Regions from separate parts of the Metabacillus sp. cB07 genome, predicted to be linked through region 1. Evidence: riboswitches for the same ligand, from Rfam matches in the RefSeq annotation. Region 1 holds a riboswitch; the other holds the start of a gene.
The links. Region 1 has a riboswitch for thiamine pyrophosphate ahead of JOJ89_RS16960 (thiamine-binding protein). Riboswitches for the same ligand answer to the same signal wherever they lie in the genome.

Region 1 (10,260 bases):
AAAACGATGCAGGCTGCCACTCTTTCTCCATATTTTTCATCAGGAACGCCAATCACCTGAACGTCCATAATGTCTTCGTGACGGTAAAGGAACTCTTCAATTTCACGAGGATAGACATTCTCGCCCCCGCGGATAATCATATCCTTTAGGCGTCCGGTGATGACAATATAGCCGTGCTCATCCATTGTTGCCAAATCGCCGGTATGAAGCCAGCCTTGTTTATCGATAGCTTCCTCAGTAGCCTCCGGCATTTTGTAATAGCCTTTCATGACAAGATACCCTCTTGTGCAAAGCTCGCCCTGCACGCCTCTTGGCGCCTCTTCTCCTGTAACGGGATCAATAATTTTCACTTCCACATGCGGATGTGCCTTGCCCACCGTTTCCACTTTGCGTTCAATGGAATCTGTTACAGTCGTCTGCGTGATAACGGGTGAGGCTTCTGTTTGTCCGTAGGCGATTGTGATTTCAGACATGCCCATGTCGTTCATTACTTTTTTCATCACTTCAATCGGACAGGTGGAGCCAGCCATAATGCCTGTTCTTAAAGTGGAGAGATCGTATTTTTTGAAATTTGGAGAGTTCAGCTCCGCGATAAACATCGTTGGCACGCCATGCAGCCCGGTGCATTTTTCTTTCTCGACCGTCTGAAGAACAAGGTCAGGATCGAATTCCACAATCGGAACCATAGCCGCCCCGACCGAAACGCAGGCAAGCACGCCGAGAACGCAGCCGAAGCAGTGGAAAAACGGGACAGGAATACACAGGCGGTCTTCATGGGTCAAATTCATCGAACTTGCCACCAAAAACCCGTTGTTGACGATATTATGGTGCGTCAGCATGACGCCTTTAGGAAAACCGGTTGTACCTGACGTATACTGCATATTTATAACGCCTTCAGGTGTGAGCAGGCTCTCGCGTTCTGCAAGTTCTTCATCGGTCACTTTCATGCCGCGGAGGAGAAGGTCGTTCCAGCTGAGCATTCCCTCCGGTGCTTCATTCTGTCCTATGTAAATGAGATTCTTCAAGTAAGGGAGTGCAGGCTGTGAGCTGTTTTCTGAAGAGGTTTCAGTCGTGATGGAGCGGACAAGGTCAACGTAAGATGTTCCTTTATAGCCGTCAATCAGAAAGAGAGCGGCAGAGTCTGACTGCTGCAGCAAATACTTGAGTTCACTGCTTTGATAGCTGGTGTTGACAGTGACAAGCACGGCCCCAATGCGGGCAGATGCAAACTGAAGGAGGAGCCATTCAGGAACATTCGTAGCCCATATGGCAATGTTTTCGCCTTTTTTTACGCCGAGTCCGATTAACGCTTTTGCGAGATTAGTTGTCTCGCGATAGAACTCATCATAGGTATAGCGGATGTTTTCCTTTGAATAGACGACTGCATCTCTATTTCCGTATGCAGAAACAGTGTCTTTCAATAATTGGCCGATGGTTTTGTTTTTAAGTGATTGCATAGGACCTCCCGGAACATTAAAATGGTTACGCTTTCATTATAACTATTTTTTGAAAGTTTTGAAAATATTATTCTGCAAATTGCCGGGTCCATCATGCAGTATAATGGAAATGAGTGAATGGTGAAGGAGAAAAAACATGAATAAAACCACTTTGTATCCATATATCGCACTTGCTGTGGGGGTTGCGGCTGTTTCAACATCCGCTATCTTTGTAAAACTGACATCTGCTCCTGCGCCGGTTATTGCCTTTTACAGGCTCTTTTTTTCCACGCTGCTTGTTCTGCCTCTTTTTCTGGCAAAATGTCTGCCGCAGCTAAAGACGATGTCACGGAAAGACTGGAGCTATTCCGCTCTGGCCGGGGTGCTGCTTGCCTTTCATTTTATCCTCTGGTTTGAATCCCTTAACTACACGTCTGTGGCAAGCTCGGTTGTTCTCGTGACGCTGCAGCCGCTGTTTGCTTTTATCGGAACGTATTTCTTTTTTAAAGAAAGAGTTTCAATCAGGGGAGTAATCAGTGCCCTGCTGGCGATTGCCGGCAGTGCTGTTATCAGCTGGGGAGATTTCCGAATCAGCGGTCTTGCTCTGTTCGGAGACTTTCTTGCTCTGGCAGCCTGTGCGATGGTCACGGCGTACCTTCTTTTTGGCCAGGGCGTGAGGAAAAGGCACTCTCTGACGCTTTATACGTTCATCGTCTATGCCGTAAGCTCCGTGACACTTCTAATCTACTGTCTGGCTCTGAAGTATCCGCTCGGCGGCTATCCGCAGCAGGACTGGATATATTTTCTTCTGCTTGCGGCAGTCCCGACCCTGCTTGGGCATTCGCTGTTTAACTGGTCGCTGAAGTGGATTTCGACAAATGTCATCTCTGTCGCCATTCTGTTTGAACCGGTGGGCTCGATTATCCTGGCCTATTTCTTTTTGGCTGAGACGGTTCTCCTTACGCAGGTGATTGGCGGCGGAATCATTGTTGCCGGTGTGCTTCTTTTTATGACTGAGAAAAAAACAGGAGCGGAAATTCCTGAACAACAAGCCTTGTAAAACGGAAAAGAGCACCCGGGCTGTTCCCTGGTGCTCTTTCCATTTTATTGCTCTCATAATTTTCTTTCTAACTCTTCATACGTATATCCGGTTTTATTTTTAAGGGCTTCTTCAAAGCTTCCGGCCGCTTTTGTTTCCTTCAGCAGCTGGAGGATGATCTCTTCTCCAAATTCATCGGCAAGCATCTTTACCGCATAATAGCTTTGAGTATAAATGTCAGCTTCCGTGCTTTTTTCAAGGGCATTTGCCCAGTCTCCCGGATTGATGAGATCGTAGAAAGAAACGGTAGTCTGCAGGGGGATGAGTACCTCTTTTCCGTTATACCCCGCATATTCAGCCAGTCCTTCATTAAACCAGATCGGGATTTTGTAAGGCTCAATGCTGAGCTTCTCCAGTGTCTTTTCTAAATAATAATGAGAATACTCGTGGTAAAACGTTTCAATCACAACAGGAGATGAGGCATTGTATTCATCCGGAATGACAACAGCCATCGTTTTTTTATTGTGGTCGTAGAAACCCATATAATCCAGATAATCAAGCTCGTGCAGAGAGTCAGGCGATTCGTCTAAGAGAAGAAGGTCTATTGGCTGATCCTCAATCTCGCCGAGCAGGCGCGTGCTTATTTCTCTTGCCTGTTTATATTCATTTTCTACTAGCTCAAGATCCTTTTTCTTCAGTGACGGGTAAAAGACAGTTAAATGTGAGATTGTTTTTGTCAGTGCCTTGTCTTTGTATTCTTGGTAAGGATCAACCGGCAGGAAGGCATTGACCTGGAATTCGAATTTTTCGCGCGGGCTGATGCTCTGGTAATTTACATGAGTGGTCATAATGTTCATCAGCACAACGAAAAACAGCGTAATGATCAGGCTGATGCTTGTTACCGAAAGGGCGATTGTTCCTGACAGCCCTCTGAAAAAAAGAAGATTCCGTTCTTTGCTGTGAATCATTTCGTAGACGGAATAGATAAAGAGGCCAAGGAGAAGCAGGCATATGATTGTGCCGGAAATAACAGACCCCGGGATATTTAAAAAGAGAAACAAAACGTAAAAGACGGCGGTAAAGTACACGATATAAAAAATGGACAGGGCGGCATGAAGTACGATTTTCACTGTAGGCCTCCAATTAATTTGGTCTAGTAAACTAATTCTCTGCAAAAAAAGAAACTCCTTTTGAAACAGGGTTTTTATTGAAAGATGTCGAATTTCCTCAGCAAGGAGTGTTGAAAATGAAGGTACTGATCAGAAAAGCTTCCAGAGAAGATGCAAAGCAAATTGCGATTGTACACGTCGACAGCTGGCGGACAACGTATAAGGGAATCGTAGCAGATTCATTTTTAAATAGTCTGACTTACGAAAGCAAAGAGAAAATCTGGCGGAATCTAAATCCGGATACTGTATTCGTTGCAGAAGATGAAGAGGGCAAAATTGTCGGGTTTGCGGGATTTGGTCCGGCCAGGTCTCAGGAATACGGCTATGACGGCGAATTATACGCCATCTATCTTCTGAAAGAAGCACAAGGCGCAGGTGTTGGTAAGAGCCTGGTTCGTGCGGCAGCAGAGGATCTGATGAACCTGAACTATCAATCAATGATGCTGTGGGTGATGAATGCCAACCCGTCGAAGGGGTTCTATGAACGGTACTCTCCCGAAAAAGTGGGAGAGGATACGTACGCGATTGAAGGCACCGATCATCCGGAGACAGCATTCGGCTGGAATCTGAAGGAATTGACAGCGCGGCTGAATACATAATGAGAGAGGGAAATACATTGAAAACCGTGTTAATACTTGGAGGCACACAGTTTTTTGGGAAGAGGCTTGTTCATAAACTGCTTGAAAACGGAGTGGTTGTGACGGTCGCGACAAGAGGCAGAACCCGGGATGATTTTGGAGACGGGGTCGAGCGTCTTGTCATTGACCGGGAAAAGAAAGAATCAATGACGAGAGCTTTTGAAGGAAGGCAATGGGACGCTGTCTATGATCAATCCTGTTTCTCGCCGCTCGAAGCCCAAACGGCTTATGAAGCGCTTGAGGGTAAAATAGGCCATTATATCTTTACATCAACAATGGCCGTCTATGAATTCGGCAAAGAACGAAAGGAAACGGATTTTAACCCGCTTTCGTTCGAACCGACGTTTAAAGACCGCAAAGAATATGGGGGAATGACCGGCTATCGGGAGGCAAAGCGCGGTGCCGAAGCTTATTTGTTCCAGAATGCAAAAGTGCCGGTGGCAGCTGTCAGGCCTGCTCTGGTCATCGGTACCGATGATTACACCGAGCGTTTCCTTTTTCATGTAGACAAAGTGAAAAGGGAAGAGTCCATTGGGGCGAAAAATGACAATGTTTCTTTCAGCTTCACTTCATCTGAAGACGCTGCAGGTTTTCTTTTACATATAGGAAAAGAAAAGCTGACAGGAGCGTATAATATAGCGTTTGAAGACAATCTCTCCCTGAGAGAACTGATCGGCAAGATTGAGAGTGCTGCAGACAAAACCGCAGTCATTACTGAGGAAGTGTCAAAAGAAAATGCTTCCCCGTACGGTCTTCCGGGTGACTGGACGCTGGATGTGACAAAAGCACAAATGACAGGATATTCTTTTGGGGACATGAACGAGTATGTTGAGAGTTTAATAGAAAAGCTGCTGTAAACTCTCGCGGGAGTCTCTGTGAAGGCAGAGACTCTTAATAAGCCTCTGTAGCTCTAGAAGGGAAGAGCGCCGGAAAACAGTAGAACCGGGTCGCAAGGCAAAGGTTTCAGAAGCACCGAAAAGCAACTATGCTGAGGCAGGTGAAATTCCTGCCGGTGAAAATCCGTAGGGAAGCGTGTTCCCCTTAGCCTATGCTTACGAAAGGAGTGCGGGTTCGAATCCCGCCAGAGGCATTAAAAAGACCCGGCAGACATCTGCCGGGTTCTGCTTTTTGTTAAAGGAATTATAAAAAATAAAAGGCTGTTGATAACATAACAAAGTTATCAACGGCAAGCTCCAGCGCCTAGATCCTCTGTCAGAACAAATCCCTCAAAAAAGGCGGGAACCGGACTTTTCCGCCGGATTCTTATCTGCCTATCGGAGCGGGCCTTGGCGCTTGCACTTTTGTTCAGATTTGCTGGTTAAAAACCGCTGCAAAATAAGCAAAAACAAATGCGAGCGGAAATGAAAAAACAACCGACCATCCTCTGACAGGGCCATCTTCGCCGCTGATCCGCAGCGCTTCAAAGTAGCCATACAGAAAATGAAAGATGGATAGAAAAAAGGCAAACAGCATGAGTGAGTATGTGAGATTCATTTCATGGCCTCCAATAGGAAATCTATTACTACTAATACATGCTGAAAAAGAAGAGATTATGATAAAAAGCACCGGATTTCCGGTGCTTTTCTCTATTTTCTATTTATGATCAGCGCTTTTGATGTCAGCAGCATCAGCACAAGAATGATCGTACAGATGATAAATGTCGGAATCATGTAGGATGCGTTGTACCCTGCTGAATAGAGGAGCACCGGCTGATCTCCTGCAAACTCAGCGAAAAAGACAGCGCCAGCGAGTGTGTGGGCTGCAAATCTCAGGAAGCTTCCAAGGAAAGCGGCAAGTGTGACATAAAGAATCAGGCGCCATTTGTTTAAAGAATGGAGAGAGTTCTGAATTTGCTTATAAAAAATACCTCCGGCACCAACCGCTGTAAAGGCGACAAAGTAATCCAGAAAACCCTGTACAGGATGGACAATGGTCGTATAGCCCATGACCGTCTGCAGCAGGCCGAGGAGAAAGCCTGTCAGCAGTCCGCCTTTTAGACCGTGGCGAAATCCCATGATCAGTACGGGCACCATTGCAAGTGAAATCGATCCTCCCTGCGGCATTTTGCCGATAAAGCTTGTCGCTAAATCTAAAAGAAAGGCAATTGCAGCAAGAATCGCTGCTTCCAATAAAAAAACCAGGCGCTTATTTGTTTGCATGATTTTACCCCTTTTCGGCATTCGACCGGGGCCTTTTCTCCATAGAAAAAAGCAATGCGGGGAATGTCGGATGGTTTCCACGCACTGCTTTGGTTGGGTTATCACTTGAATCCATCGCCACATCCCTACGTAAGCTTTAACTTAACAGGTTCAACGGGTCAGAACATAACGTTCACTCTCAGCCGGCGGCTCCCCAAGTGGTCAAATGCGATATATGATTTAGACACTACTATACAGGAAACTGCAAAATTCGACAAGCCTAAATTCTATTTTTTTTCAGAAAATAGCGGAAAGTATTTTTCCTTTCTTTACAAGTCTTGTAAAACTTGCTATAGTTTCCATGAATCTTATAGAAGCAGGGGAGCTGAGTGAACTCGGCTGAGAGGATACTGATTCTTGTATCGACCCTTTAACCTGATCTGGGTAATGCCAGCGGAGGGATACAGGAAAAGAGTCTATTTTCCATGAACTTTGCGAATGCTTAAGGCTGCCCTAACCGGCAGCCTTTTTTTGCATTTTCTAAGAGATTCACAGAAAGAAAGGGAGGAATTCATGATGTCCAGTGTAAACCTTGCGTTTCAAGTACTGCCGAAATCAGCACACGGAAATACATACGAGATTGTCGACAAAGCCATTGAAGTTGTGCAGCAGTCAGGTGTCAAATATGAAGTCGGCGCGATGGAGACCGTTATGGAGGGGGAACTCAATCATCTGCTTGAAATTGTCAAGCAGGCTCAGGATGCCTGTATCGGGGCAGGTGCAAGTGAAGTGATGACGCACATCAAAATTCATTACCGCCCTGCTGAAGGAGTAACGATGGATGAAAAACTCCAAAAATATCGCTGAATCTATATCAGGAATAGCGCTGCCTGCAGCCGTTCTTGCCGTTTTTCTTCTACTCTGGGAGATGGCAGTCGTGCTTTTTCGAATTGAGAAGTGGATCCTGCCAAAACCTACAGACATTTTCATCACCCTGTTTGAAATGAGAGGAACGCTCGGAGTGCACGTTCTGCAGACGCTTACTGAAGCTGTTCTCGGCCTCCTGATAGCAGCAGCTGCCGGAGTGGCCATTGCCATTTTAATTGACCTTTCCCTCTGGATCAGAAAAGCGGTTGAACCGCTCCTTGTCCTTTCACAGACCGTTCCAATTATTGCACTGGCACCTCTGCTGATTATCTGGTTTGGATTCGGGATCTTGCCGAAGGTCATCGTAACAGCACTTGTCTGCTTTTTTCCGATAGCCATTAATCTTGCAGACGGATTCAGTCAGGCAGACAGGGATATGATCAAACTGATGAAGACCATGGGAGCGAATAAACGTCAGCTCTTCTTGAAGGTGAAGATTCCTGCTTCCATGCCGTATTTTTTCTCAGGGCTCAAGATAGCCGGAACATACAGTGTAATGGGAGCGGTTATCGGAGAATGGCTGGGAGCGAGTCAAGGCCTTGGAATTATCCTTACTAGATCCTCTCAATCTTTTTTAACAGAAAAGGTATTTGCCATCATTATCGTCATTGTTGCTTTAAGTCTGGTTATTTTTGCAGTCATTGAATTGCTGGCAAGAGCGGCGATGCCCTGGAAGTACAAAGCGAATAAACACAACTGACATGGAGGAATACGATGAAAAAACTGCGGAGAATGCTCGTCATATTATTCAGCACATCCATCCTTTTAACAGGATGCGCTCCTGCTGAGAATGCCTCAAGTGAAGAAGCAAAAAAAGTGAAGGTCATGCTGGACTGGTTTCCGAATACAAATCATACGGGCATTTATGCAGCAATTGAAAAAGGGTTCTATAAAGAAGCGGGTCTTGAAGTTGAGATAGTAGAACCTGGCGAGGGAGTCAGCGCAGATCAAATTGTTGCATCGGGCGAGGTCGATTTTGCGGTCAGCCACCAGGAAAACATCACACATGCGCGGTCAGCAGGTGTGCCGATCGTTTCTATTGCGGCCATTATTCAGGAAAATACTTCTGCTTTCGCTTCATTAAAGGAAGAAGAGATTGTCTCGCCTGATGATTTTGAAGGGAAACGGTACGGCGGATGGGGATCGCCTACTGAAGAGGCTGTGATTCGTGCGGTTATGAACCAGGATGACGCAGATTTTGGCAAAGTCGATTATGTCACACTTGGTGCAACTGATTTCTTTAAATCAATCGGCCGGGATACGGATTTCCAATGGATCTTTGAGGGCTGGGACGGGATAGAAGCTAAAAGAAAGGGGATAGAACTGAATTACATCTATCTTAAAGACCTTGATCCAGCATTGAACTACTATACACCTGTACTCGCTGCAAGCGAGACAAAGATTAAGAAAGAAAAGGATACGGTACAGGCTTTTGTACAGGCAACCGCAAAAGGTTACGAGTTTGCCATCGATAAGCCGATTGAAGCGGCAGATATTCTGATTAAGCATGTGCCTGAAATAAATAAAGATCTTGCAAAGGAAAGCCAAAAGTGGCTCAGCAAGCAGTATCAGGGTGATGCAAAGCAATGGGGGATTCAAAAAGAAGAAGTTTGGGAACGGTACGCTGACTGGATGTATCAACAAAAGCTGATTGAAGAAAACATAGATCCGGCAGAGGCTTATACAAATGAATTCCTTCCGGAGGCTGAAAAGTAGCATGCTGACACTAAAAGGAGTCAGCAAGACTTACTCGAAAGATCAGCCAGTCCTGCTTCCATCTGATCTTATAGTAGAAAAAGGGGAATTTGTCAGCATCATTGGTCCGAGCGGGTGCGGCAAAAGCACTCTTCTTGATATCATTGCAGGGGTAAATAAGCCAAGCGGCGGAATTGTTCATTACAAGGGGAAAGACATAACGAATCAAACAGGCCACGCCGGGTATATGCCTCAAAGCGATGTGCTTTTTCCGTGGAGAACAATTCTTGATAATGTCATACTTCCGCTGGAGCTGCAGGGGACAGGGAAAGAAAAAGCGCGTTCCGAAGCTCTATCTTTCTTTTCTCAGTTTGGGCTTGAGGGATTTGAACAACACTATCCTTCCATGCTTTCTGGCGGGATGAGGCAGAGAGCGAACTTCCTCCGGGCTTATTTGAGCGGCAAAGAACTTCTATTATTGGACGAGCCTTTTGGAAAGCTTGATGCCATGACAAGACACAAGCTTCAGAAATGGTTTATCAGAATTTGCGAGGCATCCGGGAAAACGGTCCTGTTTATTACTCATGATATGGATGAGGCGATTTTTCTTTCTGACAGGATTGCCGTGTTTTCCCCGAGACCTGGCAGGATCATTGAACATATAGACATTCCTTTCGGCCGGCCGCGAACGGACCAACTCTTCGCTTCAGCTGAATTTGTATCAATTAAACAAAAACTCCTGGATTTGCTGCATTCAAAAAATCATCTGGAAACGCGCTGATTTCAGCGCGTTTTCATTTATAACATTTTTTTTGCAAAAAGATAAAAATGCTATTGCAATGGGGAAATCAGCGTGGTATATTATTATTCGTTGCCGCGAAAAACGCGTGAGAGCAACGGTGCCTGAGAAAAAGAAAAGTGAAAAAAACGCTTGACTTTGAAAAGGTGAAATGTTATTCTAATAAAGCTTCGCAGGAAGCGAAAATGATCTTTGAAAACTAAACAAAACCAAAAGCGTACCAAACGTTTTAAATTTTTAAGTCAGCAACATTTATGAGTCACAAATTTTCTTCGGAGAGTTTGATCCTGGCTCAGGACGAACGCTGGCGGCGTGCCTAATACATGCAAGTCGAGCGGACCTCTTCGGAGGTCAGCGGCGGACGGGTGAGTAACACGTGGGCAACCTGCCTGTAAGACTGGGATAACTCCGGGAAACCG
Region 2 (10,260 bases), 1.9 Mb from region 1:
AGATCTTCATTAATTCAGAAGGCTGGAAGTTTCCGATTCCGGGAAGTGTGTACCAGCTTGTGGCACCTTTGATCGGCTCTACAATCGGCGGCGGAAGAATTTCAAGGCCGATGAGCAAAAGCATCCCAAATCCATATAAATACCATGAGAGCTGCTTGAAGCGGTCAAAGTCGATAATCATCGTTCCAATGACGGCGATAATACCGATGATGTACCATCTGAGCTGCAGAAACGCAAAGTTTATATTCTGCAATTTTTCGGGTAAAGTAGGCTGGGCACTGCTTATGGCTACGGCACTGGTCAGTGCCATTAAAAACATAATAAAAATCAGCGTGTAATCCAATTGCTGCTGTGGGGATTTATCTGTGTTCATACGGGATCCCTTTCTTGTACTTTCAGTCATTATATGGTTTGTGCTTAGCTTGCAAGCGAAAATCATCTTTTACAATCTTAGCGAAAATTGACGGTTTTGCAAAGGATTCATTTGTAAATCAGTCAAAAACATGATACCTTATCACAATGAAAAAACGGTTGTGAAGACTGCAGAATGCCTTACCGGCGCATGTTCACAGCGAATAGACGATTTGTATCACAATTTGATGACATTTTGATTTCCCGGTGATTTAGAGACAGGGAGAGGAGGAGATTCTTTATGTCAGAAGAAAAAGAAAAAGTTGTCATCGAGACAGAAACGGTTCTGACTGCACTTGAGAATGAAGACTTTGACGGTTTTCGCTCGCTGTTTTTAGAGCAGCATCCATACGACCAGGCAAAAATGTTCGTAAAGCTAGAACAGGAAGAGCGTTCAAGGGTCTATCAGTATTTGTCTCCAGAAGAGATGGCTGCCCTGTTTGAAAATATTGAAGATGAAGAATACAACTACGAAATGTATCTGTCAGAAATGGATCCAAGGTTTGCTTCGCAAATGCTTGAACACATGTATGCAGATGATGCAGTAGATGTTCTGAATGAGCTTAACAAAGATCAGGTGGCAAGCTACCTGACCATTATGGACGATGAAGCAGCGAAGGAAATCCGTGAGCTCCTTCATTATGAAGAGTTTACTGCAGGAAGTATCATGACGACGGAGTTTATTGCGATTCAGGCGAATCAGACCGTCAAATCGGCGATGCATATTCTTAAGCATGAGGCTCCAGATGCTGAAACCATCTATTATCTGTATGTGATTGACGAAGATAAGCACCTTGCGGGAGTTATCTCCCTCAGAGATTTAATAGTCAGTGACGATGATGTGATGATCGGCGAGATCATGAGCGAGCGCGTCTTTTCCGTCAGTGTGGGGGAAGATCAGGAAGAAGTTGCCCGGAAAATGCGGGATTACAACTTTCTGGCGCTGCCTGTTGTTGACTTTCAAAATCACCTTCTCGGGATCATTACAGTTGATGATATTGTGGACGTTATTGATGAAGAAGCGTCTGATGACTACTCAAAGCTCGCAGGGGTTTCGGATGTAGACTCTATTGACAGAGGTCCTCTCTCTGCTGCTAAAAAAAGACTGCCATGGCTCGTGATTCTATTGTTTCTCGGGATGCTGACAGCCAATCTGATCGGGCAGTTTGAAGAAACACTTGATAAGGTAGCGATCCTTGCTGTGTTTATTCCATTGATTGCCGGTATGGCAGGAAATACAGGCACGCAGGCACTGGCAGTTGCCGTCCGCCGAATTGCCATGGGGGATGAAGAAGAAGGTAACTTTAAAATCATCGCCCGTGAAGCGGGAACCGGTTTAATCAACGGTGCTGTTTGCGGTGTTCTTGTAACAGGCGTCGTGTATTTCTGGAAACACGATCTGTATCTCGGCCTGCTTGTCGGATTATCCATTCTTGCCACGCTGACTGTTGCGACAATTGCGGGAGCGTTTGTGCCTCTTATTATGCACAGGCTGAAGGTCGACCCGGCCGTTGCATCAGGCCCTTTTATTACGACGATTAATGATATTATTTCCATCCTTATTTATTTTGGAATGGCCACTATGTTTATGCAGTACTTAATTTAACTACAGAAATGAGGGAAAAACCTTGCACGGAGCTTCTTTTTCATCACTTGTCATTGTCCTTCTTGCAGCTTTTATCACTCCGCTCATCCTGCACCGCTTTAAAATAAAGGTGATGCCGGTCGTTGTAGCAGAAATTATTATCGGGATTGTGATCGGCAAAAGCGGGTTTGACCTTGTTCAGCAGGATATGTGGCTTGAAACTCTGTCTATGCTCGGATTTATTTTTCTCATGTTTCTGAGCGGTCTTGAAATTGATTTCACAGCGTTTATCGGCGGCAGGAAGAAAGAGGTGCTGCCATCCGGAAAAGAGGCGCCGAATACATTCGTGGTCTCTTTACTCGTATTTGCCGGCATCTTTATTCTTTCCCTGCTGCTCTCTTATCTGTTTGTCCTGATCGGATTTATAGAAAATGCATTCCTGATGACGCTGATCATCTCGACCATTTCACTCGGTGTGGTCGTGCCGACGCTTAAGGATGCAGGCATCATGAAGTCGAACATCGGGCAGATTATCCTTCTTGTCGCCGTCATTGCGGACTTGGTGACAATGATTCTGCTTGCAGTTTTTGCTTCCATTTACGGCGGGGAAAATACGAATATGTGGCTGATGCTCATTTTGTTCGGAGCTGGTGTCGCCCTTTACTTTATAGGCAAAACCTTTCAGAGCAGATCCTTTATTGAAACGCTCTCTAAAGGCACGATTCAAATTGGGACAAGAGCTGTTTTCACACTCATTATTGTTCTTGTTGCGCTTTCAGAAACGATTGGTGCAGAAAACATTCTCGGTGCCTTTTTAGCAGGCGTGCTCGTATCTCTTCTTTCCCCGAATAAAGAAATGGTTCAGAAGATGGACTCGTTCGGGTACGGATTTCTGATCCCGATTTTCTTTGTCATGGTTGGAGTGGACCTTGATATTTGGTCGCTTTTTAAGGACCCTAAAATCCTGATGCTGATTCCGCTCTTATTTATAGCGCTTCTCATTTCAAAAATTGTGCCGATTTACCTTTTGAAAAGATGGTACGATACGAAAACGACTCTTGCTGCCGGTTTTTTGCTCACATCCACTCTGTCGCTTGTTATCGCCGCAGCGACGATTGGAGAACGTGTCAATGTCATTGACTCGCAGATGTCCGGAGCTCTCATTCTGACGGCCGTTCTGACAAGCATCTTTACGCCGATTGGATTTAAAAAGCTTTTCCCTGAAAAACTCGGTTCAAAGAAAAAGCTGAAGGTTGCTTTCATAGGAGCCAATCAAATGACGCTTCCGGTAACGAGAGAACTGAATCCGAATCTGTATGAAACAATCATCTATCATACGCATGTTGATAAAAACGAACAGCAGATTGCCGAATCTCTTTTTCAAATTGAAGAGCTGGACGATTATTCGATTGAGACGCTTCAGGATAAAGGTGTATTTGATTCGGACATCCTTATTGCAGCAACTGGCGATGAGGATGCGAATGCGGAAATTGCCCTGATGGCAAAAGAGCTTGAGGTCGAAAGGGTCATTGCAAGTATTGCTTCGCCTCTGCTTGATGAGCAGCTGAAAGCAAAGAACATTGACGTGTTCTCTGTTCTGCTCTCGACCAAAACCCTGCTCAGAGCCCTGATCGAAGCGCCGGGCATCATGAAAATCCTGACGCACAGCGAATCTGCCCTTTATCAAATCAAAATGAACAACAGACGCTATGATGGAATGGTTCTCAGAAGCTTCCCGTTTACCGGAGACGTCATTTTTGTCCGGATCTTCCGGGAGAATGAGTCGATTGTTCCTCACGGCGATACGGAGCTGAAACGGGGAGATCTGCTGATTTTAACGGGATCATCCGAATATATCGATGAACTGAGGCAGGAGCTTGAGTTTCACAAAAATTAAGCAGAAATTTCCTGCAAAAGCCTTGAAAGATATTTTTATCGTGGTATGATGGGCATGTAAAACATTCAGAAAATTTTATACGATGAACCGCTAGGGGAGCCCTTCATAAGGGCTGAGATCGGAGTGTGACTCCGAGACCCTCAGAACCTGATCTGGTTAACACCAGCGTAGGGAAGTGGTGTAAGGGTCTATTTCATACACCACTTTTCTATGCGAAAAGTGGTTTTTTGCTGTTTAAAAAGAAAAGGAGGATACGTCATGCAATTTTCAAAAGAATGCAGGGAGTACGCAAATGAATGGTGGGAAGGGAGCTTTCACCATCCTTTTGTTAAAGGAATCGGTGACGGGACGCTGTCAAAAGAAAAGTTCAAATTTTATGTGATGCAGGATTCCTATTACTTGACTCATTTTGCCAAAGTGCAGGCGTTTGCCGGTGCCGTGGCTCCTGATCTGCATACAACGTTCAGAATGTCCGTTCATTCTCAGGGGACCTATGAGGCAGAACTTTCCCTTCATCAGCAGTTTTCAAAAATGCTCGGGATAACAGAGAAAGAACGCGCGGAATTTAAGCCGGCGCCTACAGCTTATGCTTATACATCTCATATGTACCGCGCGGTCGCGACTGGAAATCTTGGTGAAATCATAGCTGCTCTGCTGCCTTGCTACTGGCTTTATTACGAAGTAGGAGAGCGCCTGAAGGACTGCAAGCCAGGAGATGCCGTTTATGAAAAATGGATTGAGACCTACCATGGCGACTGGTTTAAAGAGCTTGTTCTTGAACAGGTGAACCGTTTTGATGAGCTGGCTGAAAAAGCAAGCGCTCATGAGCGGATGATGATGAAAGAACATTTTCTGATCAGCTCTATGTATGAATACCGCTTTTGGGATATGGCTGAAAACCTTGAAGCGTGGGGCCGTGCAGATTCTCTGCAGCTGCAAAAATGAAGCTGCACCTTGTAACGGATGGAAAGCATTCTTCAGATTCGCTGATTTCAATCCTCGCAGACGTACATAGATATGCGGATGCCATCCATATAAGAGAAAAAGACAGGTCAGCCGGCGAACTGGCGGAACTTGTGGAGATTCTTGCGCGCAAGGGTGTTCCAAAATCAAAGCTGATCATGAACGGCAGGGTGGATGCGGCCGTGCGCTCGGGACTGGCAAAAGTGCAGCTTCCGGCACATGGGCTGCCTGTAAAGTTTGTTAAAGAGCACTACCCTTACCTCGGCGCAGGATGTTCGGTTCATTCAGTAAAAGAGGCAATAGATCGGGAGAAGGATGGGGCAGACTGGCTGATTGCCGGACATGTATTTCAGACAGATTCAAAAAACGGCCTTGAGCCGAAAGGAATTTCATTTCTTCAAACAATTTGCGAATCTGTATCCATCCCTGTCTATGCAATTGGAGGAGTCGCTCCTGATGTGCTGCCGGAACTGAAAAAGCTGAAAGTCGCAGGAGCAGCGGTCATGTCCTACGTGTTTTCAGCAGACAAACCTGTGGATGCGGCAAAAGAGCTTGCACGAAAGCTGAAAGGAGGAACGGCTGATGAAGACATTCTATGATGCCGGCATCGTCGGGGGAGGAGTCATCGGCCTGATGTCTGCCTATTTTCTGTCAAAGGCAGGCCGTAAAGTAGCCATATTTGAAAAAGGAAAGATTGGCTGCGGGGCATCTTCCGCTGCAGCAGGCATGCTTGGTGCTCATACAGAAACGGAAAAAGCAGATGCGTTTTTCCGTTTTGCAGAAGAGAGCGGGGCTCTTTATCCCGTGCTTGCAGCCGAATTGCTTGAAGAAACAGGCATAGACATTCAGCTCGTTTATAATGGGATGCTCAAACTTGCCATGACGGCTGAGGAAGCTGTTTCCCTAAAAGACAGAGCCTTGAATGAACCGGATGTTGAGTGGCTCTCAAGGGAGTCTGTCCTGAAGAAAGAAAAGAACCTGACAGAGTATCTGCAAGGAGGACTGTTCATTGCAAAAGACGGCCAGGTTTCCCCTCCCGCTCTTTGCCGGGCGCTGGCAAGGGCGGTACAGATAAACGGAGGAACCATATTTGAAGGAGCTGCAGCCGGACGCATGCGCGCAGAGCCTTCGCATTATGAGATTTCCGCTGCAGGAGAGATTCATTTTTGTGAAGCTCTTGTCATTACTGGCGGGACATGGAGCGGCCAGCTGTTTGAGGAATTAGGCATCTCAGTTCCTGTTCACCCTGTTAAAGGCGAATGTCTATCAGTCATGCCGGATGGTTTCCGTTTAGAGTCAACCGTTTTTCATGACAGCTGTTACCTTGTTCCGAAGTCTGACGGGAGCATCGTCATCGGTGCGACGATGGAGGAGGGGAATTGGAGGGCAGAGTCTACAATACAAGGGATGGCTTCTTTGATGGAGAAGGCTGTTTCCATTATGCCGTGCATGAAAAAGAGTGTTTTTCAAAAAGCCTGGGCCGGACTGAGACCGGCAGCGCGAGATGCGAAACCATACATTTTTAAGCATGAAGGCATGAAAAATCTTTATGCCGCAACAGGACATTACCGGAACGGCATTCTGCTTGCGCCTAAAACAGGCGAAATGGTCAGGGATTTGATTTTGAGCCGTCAGGTCAAGCCTGAATATGCAAGAGAGTTTGGATTAAATCGGGGTACAGAGGTGAAATCATGAAAATCAAATTGAACGGCAGCACAGCTGAACTGGATCCGCACATAAAGACAATGGAAGATCTTCTGGCATTTTATCAGCTGAGCCATAAAACGGTCATGATTGAACATAACGAAACAATCCTAGATAAGAAAAGCTATGACAGCGTGATATTAAAAGATGGTGATGTTCTTGAAATGGTTCATTTTGTAGGAGGAGGATGACACATGTTGAAAATTGCAGGGAAGACGTTTAGATCACGGCTGCTTCTTGGAACAGGCAAATATCCGTCTTTTGACATTCAAAAGAAAGCGGCTGAAGTTTCAGAAGCGGAGATCCTGACGTTTGCTGTCCGCAGGATGAATATATTCGAGCCGTCTCAGCCGGACTTGCTAGAGAAGCTTGATTTGACGGCATACACACTTCTCCCGAATACGGCAGGCGCCAAAACGGCCGGGGAAGCGGTCCGGATTGCAAAGCTCGCTAAAGCTTCAGGTCTGTGTGATATGATAAAAGTAGAAGTGATTGGGTGCTGGAAAACACTCCTGCCGGATCCTGTGGAAACGCTTAAAGCAAGCGCGGAACTCGTAAAAGAAGGATTTATCGTTCTTCCTTACACGTCGGATGATGTTGTACTTGCCAGAAGACTTGAAGAGACAGGTGTCCACGCCATCATGCCCGGAGCATCGCCAATTGGATCAGGGCAGGGAATCATCAACCCTCTCAATCTCTCATTTATTATCGAACAGACTGACTTGCCGGTTATTGTTGACGCAGGAATCGGTTCTGCAGCTGATGCAGCGAAAGCGATGGAGCTTGGCGCTGACGGCGTGCTGCTGAACACGGCTGTATCCGGAGCATCAGATCCCGTGAAGATGGCCAAAGCCATGAAGCTTGCGGTCGAAGCGGGAAGACTGAGTTATGAAGCAGGCCGTATTCCTGTTAAATCTTATGCTGTTGCAAGCAGTCCTGAAGAAGGAATGATCACAACTTAAATGGAACGGTACTCAAGACAGCAATTATTCGCCCCTATTGGGGAAGAAGGCCAGAAAAAAATCATAAACAGCCATGTGCTCGTCATTGGAGCAGGTGCCCTCGGCACAGCTAACGCTGAAATGCTGGTACGGGGCGGAGCCGGAAAAGTGACGATTGTAGACCGTGACTACGTCGAGTGGAGCAACCTTCAGCGCCAGCAGCTCTATACAGAGCAGGATGCAAAAGATCGGATTCCAAAAGCCGCAGCTGCTGAACGGAGACTTGCCTCCATAAATAGTGAGGTAATAGTCAGAGGCATTATTGAAGATATAACGTCTGCTTCCATCTTTGATTATTGTCATGATGCGGATATGATCGTGGATGCGACGGATAACTTTGAAACCCGCATGCTGATCAACGATGCTGCTTTGAAGCAGGGAATTCCCTGGGTTTACGGGGCATGTGTCGGAAGCTACGGGCTGACCTATACGCTCCTGCCGGGGGAAGGCCCCTGTCTGAACTGCCTGCTCAAGCAGATTCCTATGGAAGGCCAGACGTGTGATACAGCGGGAATCATCAGCCCTGCCGTTCAAATGACGGCAGCTTACCAGACCGCAGAAGTGTTTAAGTGGCTGACAGGAGAAAAATCAGCGATGAGGAGAGAGATTCTTTCCTTTGATGTCTGGCGGAATCAGTTCAGCAAAATCAGTGTTGCCAAAGTGAAAAATTCATCGTGTCCTTCGTGCGGAGAAAATCCGGTCTATCCATACCTGACCGGGGACAAAAGTGCGAAGACATCCGTTTTATGCGGAAGAGATACCGTTCAGATCAGGCCCGCAGAAGCCCGGAGCCTGGATTTTCAAAGTCTCGCCAAACAGCTGGAACGGGCGGCCCAAAAGATAACGTCCAATCCGTATCTGCTCTCTTTTCAGGCAGGTGAAAACCGGGTGGTTGTTTTTCGAGACGGCCGTGCGCTTATTCACGGTACAAAAGACCAGGCTGAAGCAAGGAGGATTTATCAGAAGTATTTGGGGTAGAAATCAGCGCGAGATTGTTCCCGCATCAATTACATGCTATAATTATAACCAGGTACTAATAACATGTATTAATCGGGAGGATTCCAAATGAACTTATCATTAGCTGGACGCAATGTTGTCGTAATGGGCGTCGCAAATAAACGAAGCATTGCCTGGGGAATTGCACGTTCTCTTCACGAAGCCGGAGCGCGTCTTATTTTTACATATGCAGGGGAACGCCTTGAAAAATCGGTGCGTGATCTGGTTGAGACGCTTGACCGCAGCGATTCAATTGTTCTGCCGTGCGATGTGACAAACGACGCGGAGATTGAAACATGTTTTGAAGCGATTAAAAATGAGGTTGGCGTTATTCACGGCATTGCGCACTGTATCGCGTTTGCCCATAAAGAGGAATTAAGCGGAGAATACATGAACACTACACGTGACGGATTCCTGCTTGCCCACAACATCAGCTCTTATTCCCTGACAGCTGTTGCAAAAGCGGCAAGAGGCCTGATGACAGAAGGCGGCAGCATCGTAACACTTACGTATCTTGGAGGAGAAAGAGTTCTTCCGAATTACAATGTAATGGGTGTAGCAAAAGCGTCGCTTGATGCAAGCGTGCGTTACCTTGCGAGCGACCTCGGAAAAGACGGCATCCGCGTGAATTCCATTTCTGCAGGCCCGATCCGCACCCTTTCAGCAAAAGGCATCAGCGACTTCAACTCGATCCTTAAGGACATTGAAGAGCGTGCCCCGCTTCGCCGCACAACGACTCCTGAAGAAGTCGGCGACACTGCGCTGTTTCTGTTCAGTGACCTTGCACGCGGCATGACCGGAGAAAATCTTCATGTTGATTCAGGCTATCATATTCTTGGATAACAGATCAGAGCTTCCTGCAGGTGTGCGGGAGGCTTTTTTTTATGCTTTTTATAACATAGGCGTGCTTTCAGTAATGGGCCTGGACAAATACGTTCGTTTGAATTTGGCGGATGCAAAGATGTGATAAAATGGAAATAGACGTACAAGCCATCGTTTGAATGGGGGATTTACATGATTATAAAAATGGATATTGCAAACAGAAAAACAGCTGAGGAAGTATTAGCGATTCAAATTCCTTCTTATAAAATTGAGGCAAAATTAATTGGCTCTTATGACATACCTCCATTAAAAGATACAATTGATACCCTGCAGCGATGCGAAGAATGTTTTTATGGCTATTATTCAAAAAATAAGCTATGCGGGGCACTGGCTATGAAAATAGAAAATCAAGAAATGGATATCCATCGTTTGATCGTAGACCCTGACTATTTTCGAAAAGGAATTGCCCAGAGCCTTCTGAGTTATGCTGAAAGACAGGAAGGAATTAAAAGAATCAACGTTTCAACGGGTTCAAAAAATACTCCGGCAGTAAGATTTTACGAAAAGAATGGATTTCAGAAAGTGAAAGAAGTCATTGTAAGTGAACAGATCTCCTTAACGTTTTTTGAAAAGAATGTAATACATGAATAACTGCATAGGGGGAATAACATGAAGCTGCAAACTTTTAATTGGAACAAGATTGACTCGTTTGGTACAGAGCATTTCCGCTTGGTACGAGAAGCCGAGCTTTTGCGCGGATCAGGCAAGGTTACTTATGAAGAGGAAAATGTCCTTTTCCATGCCAATTACGCCTTAGAACTTGATGCCAAATGGAGAACCAGGAAATTGAAAGTAGAGGTTTCCGGTGCAGGAGAACTTGA

Region 2: another riboswitch for thiamine pyrophosphate. It lies ahead of tenA (thiaminase II); the one in region 1 lies ahead of JOJ89_RS16960 (thiamine-binding protein).

Annotation. Positions count from the first base shown of each region.
Region 1 is NZ_CP069296.1:3,292,617-3,302,876, reverse strand. Features, by position in the region: gene JOJ89_RS16995 (AMP-binding protein) at 1-1,457, opposite strand, end outside; gene JOJ89_RS16990 (DMT family transporter) at 1,594-2,496, shown strand; gene JOJ89_RS16985 (peptidase MA family metallohydrolase) at 2,550-3,605, opposite strand; gene JOJ89_RS16980 (GNAT family N-acetyltransferase) at 3,722-4,243, shown strand; gene JOJ89_RS16975 (NAD-dependent epimerase/dehydratase family protein) at 4,270-5,139, shown strand; gene JOJ89_RS16970 (hypothetical protein) at 5,588-5,776, opposite strand; gene thiT (energy-coupled thiamine transporter ThiT) at 5,869-6,441, opposite strand; TPP riboswitch at 6,547-6,647, opposite strand; TPP riboswitch at 6,789-6,900, shown strand; gene JOJ89_RS16960 (thiamine-binding protein) at 6,994-7,287, shown strand; gene JOJ89_RS16955 (ABC transporter permease) at 7,262-8,047, shown strand; gene JOJ89_RS16950 (ABC transporter substrate-binding protein) at 8,062-9,063, shown strand; gene JOJ89_RS16945 (ABC transporter ATP-binding protein) at 9,065-9,823, shown strand; rRNA gene JOJ89_RS16940 (16S ribosomal RNA) at 10,111-10,260, shown strand, end outside.
Region 2 is NZ_CP069296.1:1,029,137-1,039,396, forward strand. Features, by position in the region: gene JOJ89_RS05135 (FtsW/RodA/SpoVE family cell cycle protein) at 1-373, opposite strand, end outside; gene mgtE (magnesium transporter) at 653-2,017, shown strand; gene JOJ89_RS05145 (monovalent cation:proton antiporter family protein) at 2,040-3,893, shown strand; TPP riboswitch at 3,976-4,084, shown strand; gene tenA (thiaminase II) at 4,152-4,838, shown strand; gene JOJ89_RS05155 (thiamine phosphate synthase) at 4,835-5,455, shown strand; gene thiO (glycine oxidase ThiO) at 5,439-6,551, shown strand; gene thiS (sulfur carrier protein ThiS) at 6,548-6,751, shown strand; gene JOJ89_RS05170 (thiazole synthase) at 6,755-7,522, shown strand; gene JOJ89_RS05175 (MoeB/ThiF family adenylyltransferase) at 7,523-8,539, shown strand; gene fabI (enoyl-ACP reductase FabI) at 8,627-9,400, shown strand; gene JOJ89_RS05185 (GNAT family N-acetyltransferase) at 9,572-10,030, shown strand; gene JOJ89_RS05190 (putative glycolipid-binding domain-containing protein) at 10,049-10,260, shown strand, end outside.